Regions from separate parts of the Calditerricola yamamurae genome, predicted to be linked through region 3. Evidence: riboswitches for the same ligand, from Rfam matches in the RefSeq annotation. Region 3 holds a riboswitch; each other region holds the start of a gene.
What was found. Region 3 has a riboswitch for S-adenosylmethionine ahead of ACYQ0Z_RS02190 (methylenetetrahydrofolate reductase). Riboswitches for the same ligand answer to the same signal wherever they lie in the genome.
Positions count from the first base shown of each region.

Region 1: it holds a riboswitch for S-adenosylmethionine, as region 3 does, so the genes downstream of both, ACYQ0Z_RS07325 (aminotransferase class I/II-fold pyridoxal phosphate-dependent enzyme) here and ACYQ0Z_RS02190 (methylenetetrahydrofolate reductase) in region 3, are expected to answer to the same signal.
Region 2: it holds a riboswitch for S-adenosylmethionine, as region 3 does, so the genes downstream of both, ACYQ0Z_RS02870 (nitrite/sulfite reductase) here and ACYQ0Z_RS02190 (methylenetetrahydrofolate reductase) in region 3, are expected to answer to the same signal.

Region 1 is NZ_BAAIFH010000006.1:199,169-201,428, forward strand. Features, by position in the region: gene ACYQ0Z_RS07320 (ISLre2 family transposase) at 1-833, shown strand, start outside; SAM riboswitch class I at 976-1,087, shown strand; gene ACYQ0Z_RS07325 (aminotransferase class I/II-fold pyridoxal phosphate-dependent enzyme) at 1,183-2,260, shown strand, end outside.
Region 2 is NZ_BAAIFH010000004.1:313,759-316,018, reverse strand. Features, by position in the region: gene ACYQ0Z_RS02875 (MraY family glycosyltransferase) at 1-652, shown strand, start outside; SAM riboswitch class I at 748-874, shown strand; gene ACYQ0Z_RS02870 (nitrite/sulfite reductase) at 950-2,260, shown strand, end outside.
Region 3 is NZ_BAAIFH010000004.1:166,792-169,051, forward strand. Features, by position in the region: gene ACYQ0Z_RS02190 (methylenetetrahydrofolate reductase) at 43-951, opposite strand; SAM riboswitch class I at 1,086-1,205, opposite strand; gene ACYQ0Z_RS02195 (trans-sulfuration enzyme family protein) at 1,273-2,260, opposite strand, start outside.

The DNA.
Region 1 (2,260 bases), on a different contig from region 3:
AAGGGAAGCGGGCAACGATTCCCGTTAAGGTGGCGGTGGCCTACGAGGGAAAAGGGGACGTTTCGGCCCAGCGGCGTCGTTTGCAAGAACGTTGTGTGCATGCCGGTGTAGCAGAAGGGACGACCTTTTGGGAAGAGTGCGTGGCGAAGTTTGGTGAACATTGGGATTTCGGCGCAGTGGAGCGATGGTATGTGGGGGGTGATGGAGCGGCGTTTGTAAAAGAAGGGTGTGCGTATTTTCCGGGAGCGCAATACCGGCTCGATCCGTTTCACCTTCGTCGGAACCTGGTGGAGAGTCTTCGACATGACGAGAAGGCGTATCGGGAGGTTTGTGCTGCGCTGGCAACGTCCGATTGGGAAGGGGTTGAGCAGGCTCTGAAAGCAGCCGAACATCGCAGCCGCGGGGCACAGCGGCAGCGTGTGGTTCAGTTGCGGCGCTATCTGCGGACCAACTGGGAAGGCATTCGGGAGTTGGGAGAGCCCGTGCGATTAGGGGCGATTGAGGGACAAGTGTTTCATCACATTGCACGGCGGATGAAGCGTCATGGAGCGCGTTGGAGCGTCGAGGGGGCCGGCCGGTTGGCGCGGCTTTTGGCGTCGCGGGCAAATGGGGAACTGGCTGAAGTGGTGAAAACCAAGTGGACAGCCCAACCGGAAAGAATGAGCCATGTGTTTGGCAAAGGAGCGGCGGAGGAAAGGGAAAAGAGTTGGAGAGCAGACATAGAGGGATGGCTGCGCGCAAGGATTCCGGCCCTTAACGGGCCTGGATCCGGTGCGCCTTGGGTAAAGTATGTGCTTCGTGAGCTTGTGCGGGCGATTCCAAGAAGGGTGTAAACCGATCACTCAAATTTTTGTGTCGGGGCACCTACTGAAAGTTGACACGCACGCTGCAAACGAATTGTTGACAGAGGATTAGATGATCTCGTATAGTTAAAGCAAATCACACGTAGAACAACCGCATAGCACCATGATCCAGCTCTTATCAAGAGTGGCGGAGGGACTGGCCCGATGAAGCCCGGCAACCTACCGACGCACGGTCGGTGTGGTGCCAATTCCTGCAGAGATGGTTCATCTCTGGGAGATGAGAGCGGAACGACAATTCCGGCCTTTCATCTGCAGAGATGAAAGGCCTTTTTCGTTGTTGGCAAGCAAACTGTAGGGACACGTAAAGGAGGAAGAGGCGGTGCGCGTCGAATCCTGTTTGGCCCAAATTGGCAACCGGAAGGACATCGTTACCGGTGCTGTGAGCTACCCGGTCTACTACGCGGCCACGTACGGCCACCCGGCGCTGGGGCAGAGCACCGGCTTTGACTACTCCCGCCTGGCCAATCCGACGCGGAAGGTGCTGGAGGAGGCCATCGCCGCGCTGGAAGGCGGCGACGGCGGGTTCGCCTGCGCGTCGGGCATGGCGGCGATCCAGACGGTGGCGGCCCTCTTTTCCCGCGGCGACCACGTCGTGCTGTCCCACGACCTCTATGGCGGCACATACCGGCTGTTTGAACAGGTGCTGGCCCGGGCGGGGGTGACGGCCACCTACGTCGACGCCTCGTCCGTCGACGCGGTGCGCCGGGCCCTGCGGCCGAACACCAAAGCCCTTTTCATCGAAACGCCGACCAACCCCCTCCTGCAGGTGGCCGACATCGCCGCCCTGGCGAAGGTGGCCAGGGACCACGGCCTGCTCCTCATCGTCGATAACACGCTGATGAGCCCGTACCTGCAGCGGCCCCTTGCACTGGGCGCCGACATCGTCGTCCACAGTGCGACGAAGTACCTCGGCGGACACAACGACGTCCTCGCCGGCCTGATCGTGACCAGGGGCGAGGAGCTGACCGAGCGCGTGGCGTTCCTGCACAACGCCATCGGCGCGGTGCTCGGCCCGCAGGATTCCTGGCTGCTCATGCGCGGGATGAAAACCCTGGCCGTGCGCCTCGACCGCCAGCAGGAAAACGCGTCGCGCATCGCCCGTTTCCTGGCTGACCATCCGCTCGTGGAGGCGGTGTATTTCCCCGATCTGCCCGGCCATCCCGGACGCGAGGTCCATTTCCGTCAGGCGAAGGGGCCGGGGGCGCTCCTGTCGTTCCGGGTCGTCGACCCGGCCCTGGTGGAGCCGGTGCTGCGCCATGTGCGGCTCATCACCTTCGCCGAAAGCCTGGGTGGCGTGGAGAGCCTCATCACCTATCCGGCGATGCAGACCCATGCCGAGATCCCCGAGGCGATCCGCCGCGCCGTCGGGGTCGACGACAGGCTGCTGCGCCTGTCCG
Region 2 (2,260 bases), 150 kb from region 3:
GCCCAAGCTGATCGCGCAGGTGGCGGCGGCACTCGTGCCCTTCGTAGCCGGTGTGCGCGTCTATGGCGTGCGCGATGTCGTCGACGGCGGAATGATCCTGTTTCCCCTGTGGCTGTCGCTGCTGGCAACGATGCTGTGGGTGGTGGTCCTCATCAACATCATCAATTTCCTCGACGGTGCGGATGGGTTGGCCGCCGGTGTAACGGCCATTGCCGCCGCCAGCCTGACGGTGATCGCCCTGTTGAAAGGGCAGGCCACAACGGCTGTGCTGACGGCCGCCCTGATGGGCGCTTGCCTGGCGTTCCTGCGCTTCAACCTGCCGCCGGCGACGATCTTCATGGGCGACACCGGATCGGCGTTTTTGGGGTACTATTTGGCCGTCGTGGCGCTGGACGGGACGCTGAAAACCGTTACGTTTCTCTCGCTGGTGGCCATGCTGCTGGTTTTCGGAGTGCCGTTGTTTGACAGCGTACAGGTGATCCTGCGCCGCTTGCGGGAAGGGCGGCCCATTTACCAGGCCGACCGTTTCCATGTCCACCATCGCCTGCTGGCGTACGGCCTCACGCAGGCGCAGACGCTGGCCGTCTTGTACGGGGTGTCGGTTTTGCTGTCCGTGGTTTCCCTCCTCCTCTATTGGTGGGTGGTCGGGTAGTCCGAAGACGTGAGAAAATTGAGTTGACCTATCTGATTTCAGGGAGTAAGATAGGGGTAACGCCCGATGGAAATTGCATACGACCGGAACACATCCCCTTATCGAGAGAGGGGGAGGGACTGGCCCGATGAACCCTCGGCAACCGGCCCACACTTCCCGCGCGGTGAGCACGGTGCCAATTCCAGAAAAGGCGCGCGGCGGGCGCGCCTTTGAAGATAAGGAGAGAAAAGCGCGCCCTTTTCTCTTCGTTCAAAGGGGAGAAGGGCGCGTTGATTTTTCCGAGGAGGGTGAGGGCTCATGGCGTTTAAGTATCAATGGAAGTGGGCGGAGGACCCGTCCAAGCTGAACAAGGTGGAGCTCCTGAAGCTCAACCGCGATGGCCTCGACATTCTCGACGACATTGAGCGGCTGGCGGCGGCCGGGCACGAGGCGCTGACCGACGACGACCTGCAACTCCTGAAGTGGGCCGGGATCTACGCGCAACGGCCGAAGGAGGACGGCTTCTTCATGATGCGCATCCGCGTGCCGTCGGGCGTGCTCAACAGCCGGCAAGCGCGCGAGGTGGCCCGCATCAGTCGCGAATACGGACGCAGCCTGGTCGACGTGACGACGCGGCAGTGCTTCCAGCTGCACTGGGTGCGCATCGAAAACTGCCCCGAAATCTTCAAGCGCCTGGCCGAGGTGGGGCTCTATACCTATGAAGCCTGTGGCGACTGCCCGCGCAACATCGTCGGCAACCCGCTGGCCGGCATTGATCCCCACGAGCTGATCGACACGCGTCCCATCGTGGAAGCCGTGCAAAACGCGATCTGGATGAACCGCGAATTTTCGAACCTGCCGCGGAAGTACAAGATTTCGATATCGGCGAACATTTACAACGCAGCCCATGCCGAAATCAACGACTTGGCCTTCACCCCGGCGATGAAAATGATCGACGGGGAGGAAGTGGTTGGCTTCCACGTATGGGTGGGCGGCGGCCTGTCCTCCAAGCCGCACATGGCCCGGCAGCTCGACATGTTCGTGCGGCCGGAAGAGGTGGTCAAGGTCGCCGTTGGCGTCACCCGCGTGTTCCGCGACTACGGCTATCGGGAGAAGCGCCACCGCGCCCGCCTGAAGTTCCTCGTCGCCGACTGGGGGGTCGAGAAGTTCCAGGAAGTCCTCGAGGGCTACATCGGGAAGTTTCCCGGGCGGGGCGAGGACAAGATCGTCGGCTGGAACGCGGGCTACTTCACCGGCGTGCACCGGCAGAAGCAAGAGGGGCTGTACTACGTCGGCCTGTCGGTGCCGGTTGGCCGCATGAGTGCCGACGAGCTGGAAGGGTTGGCTGAGCTGGCCGACAAGTACGGCAATGGCTCGCTGCGCACGTGCAACACGCAGAACATTCTGATCACACACGTGCCGGAAAACAAGGTGGAGGCGCTGCTCGCCGAACCGCTCCTGAAGCGCATCACCCCGTTCCCGAAAACCTTCTCCGGCCATGCCGTTTCCTGCACGGGGATCGAGTTTTGCAACCTGGCCCTTACCGAAACCAAGGAGCGCATGCGCAAGATCGTCGCGTATCTCGACGAACGCATCCCTCTCGACGTGCCTATCCGCCTGCACATCAAC
Region 3 (2,260 bases):
CGCCTTGTTTTCGGCCTGTCAAGACCGAATTTCTCAGTACGCCTATCGGTTTATCCCGACAATGCGCCGTGGCGCCGGAACGGGCACGCCGAGGATCTCGTGCACCATCGTCACATCGCCGAGGGGGAACAGGTGCACACCGTGGGCAAAACCGCGCAACGCCTCAAACAGCTCGCGCGCCACGGCCACCCCCTCTTCCCGTCCGCCGCGCTCTACCCGCCGCAACACCTCTTCGCGTATGGTGATGCCAGGCACGTTCTCGTTCAGATAACAGGCCATCTTGTAACTTTTCAGCGGCATGAGCCCAAACAGAATGGGTACGTCCAAGTGCTGCGTCGCGTCCAAAAATCGCTCGGCCGTCTCGACATCATAAATCGGCTGGGTCTGGACAAACGCCGCCCCGGCGGCCACTTTCTCCTCGAGCCGCCGCACTTCCCGCGCCAAGTCTTCCGCTCCGGGATTGGCTGCCGCCCCGATAAAAAACTCCGGGGGCGACTCGAGGCGGTTGCCGTTCACGTCGCGTCCCGTGTTCAATGTGGACGCCAGCCGGATCAGCCCCACCGCATCAACGTCGAATACACCGGTGGCCAAGGGATGATCGCCCCGTTCCGGCGCGTCGCCCGTAAGCGTGAGGATATTCCGCACGCCGAGGGCCGCCGCCCCGAGCAACTCGGCCTGCAATCCGAGCACATTGCGGTCCCGGCACGTCAGGTGAAAGATGGCCTCGATCCCCAAATCATCCTGCAAGATGTGGGCCAAGGCAATGGGACTCATGCGCAGGTTGGCCATCGGGCAGTCCGCCACGTTGAGCGCGTCAACCACGTGGCGCAGCAGACTGGCCTTTTCCAGCGTGGGGGTCGGGTCGGACCCTTTTGGCGGCTCCACCTCCGCCGTGACGACAAACTTCCCCAACCGCAGCTTTTCCCGCAAACGGTGAACGTGATACACCATCCCCACGTCGCTCCTTTCCCGCTCCTTATCGGACGCCCGTTTCAAACCGCCAAATCCAAGCACCGCGCGGATGAAAAAAGGCCTTTCTCTGCGCGAGAAAGGCCTTGTCGATACACGGGTATCGGCTCGGCCTTTTCTCATCTCTCGGAAACGCCAGGCGTTTCCGCAGGAGTTGGCACCGCTGCTTGCCCACAGACGGCAAGCCGGTTGCCGAGGTTTCATCGGGCCAGTCCCTCCACCTCTCTGGATAAGAAAAGGTCCGCATTTTCCAAGAATATGCGATTGTTGTTATTCGTACTGTACCGCAAAAAGAACCGGTTGTCAATCGGATGGCATCGTCCGTTCGCCGTTTCCTTCCGCCTCCGCCAATCCCCGCGCCAGCTCCTCGCAAATGTCAGCAGGATCCTCCAGGCCGACGGAAACGCGCACCACGCCTTCGGTCACACCGAGCGCGCGCCGCTTCGCCGGAGGGATGGCGCGATGCGACGTGGAAGCCGGGTGGGCCACCGTGGTCTCCACGCCGGCCAGGGTGGGAACCAGCTTGATCCAGGTCAAGCCGCGGAAAAAGTCCCGCACGTTCGCCCCCTCGCGCAGGCGAAAGGTGACCAGCGCCCCGCCGCGCCCGCCGAGAAGGGTGTGAACGCGATCCTCGTCGTGGGAAAGCCCGGGATAGAAGACATGTGCGACAGCCGGGTGTTCGGAAAGCCAACGCGCCACCCGGGCGGCGTTTTGGCAATGCCGTTCCATGCGCACGGACAGGGTTTTCAGACCCCGTGCGGCCAGCCACGCCTCAAAGGGGCTCAGGTGGCATCCGTATGCGGCGATGATCTCCCGCGCCCGCTTTACGAAGCGCCCTTCGCCGACCACCACCCCCGCCGTCACGTCGCCATGACCGGCGAGGAACTTCGTCGCACTGTGCACAACGAGGTGGGCGCCCCACTCGAGGGGCCGCGCCAGGTACGGCGTAGCAAAGGTGTTGTCCACCACAACAACAGCACCGCGCTTCCGGGCGAGGGCGGCCAGCTCTGGGAGCGGCGGTACGCGGAGGAGCGGGTTGGAGATGGTCTCCAGAAACACGAGGCGTGTGGCCGACGTAAAGGCGCGGGCAAAGGCGTCCACATCCTGCGCCGGTGCGAAGTCGACGCCGATGCCGAGGCGCGCCAGTTCGCGTGTGAACAAGAGGTATGTCCCGCCGTACACCTCTTCCGGGCACAGGATGCGCTCCCCGGGTTTCACAGCGGCCAGCGTCGCGGCCAGGATCGCCGCCATGCCCGACGCTGCCGCCGCCCCGTCCTCGCCGCCTTCCAGC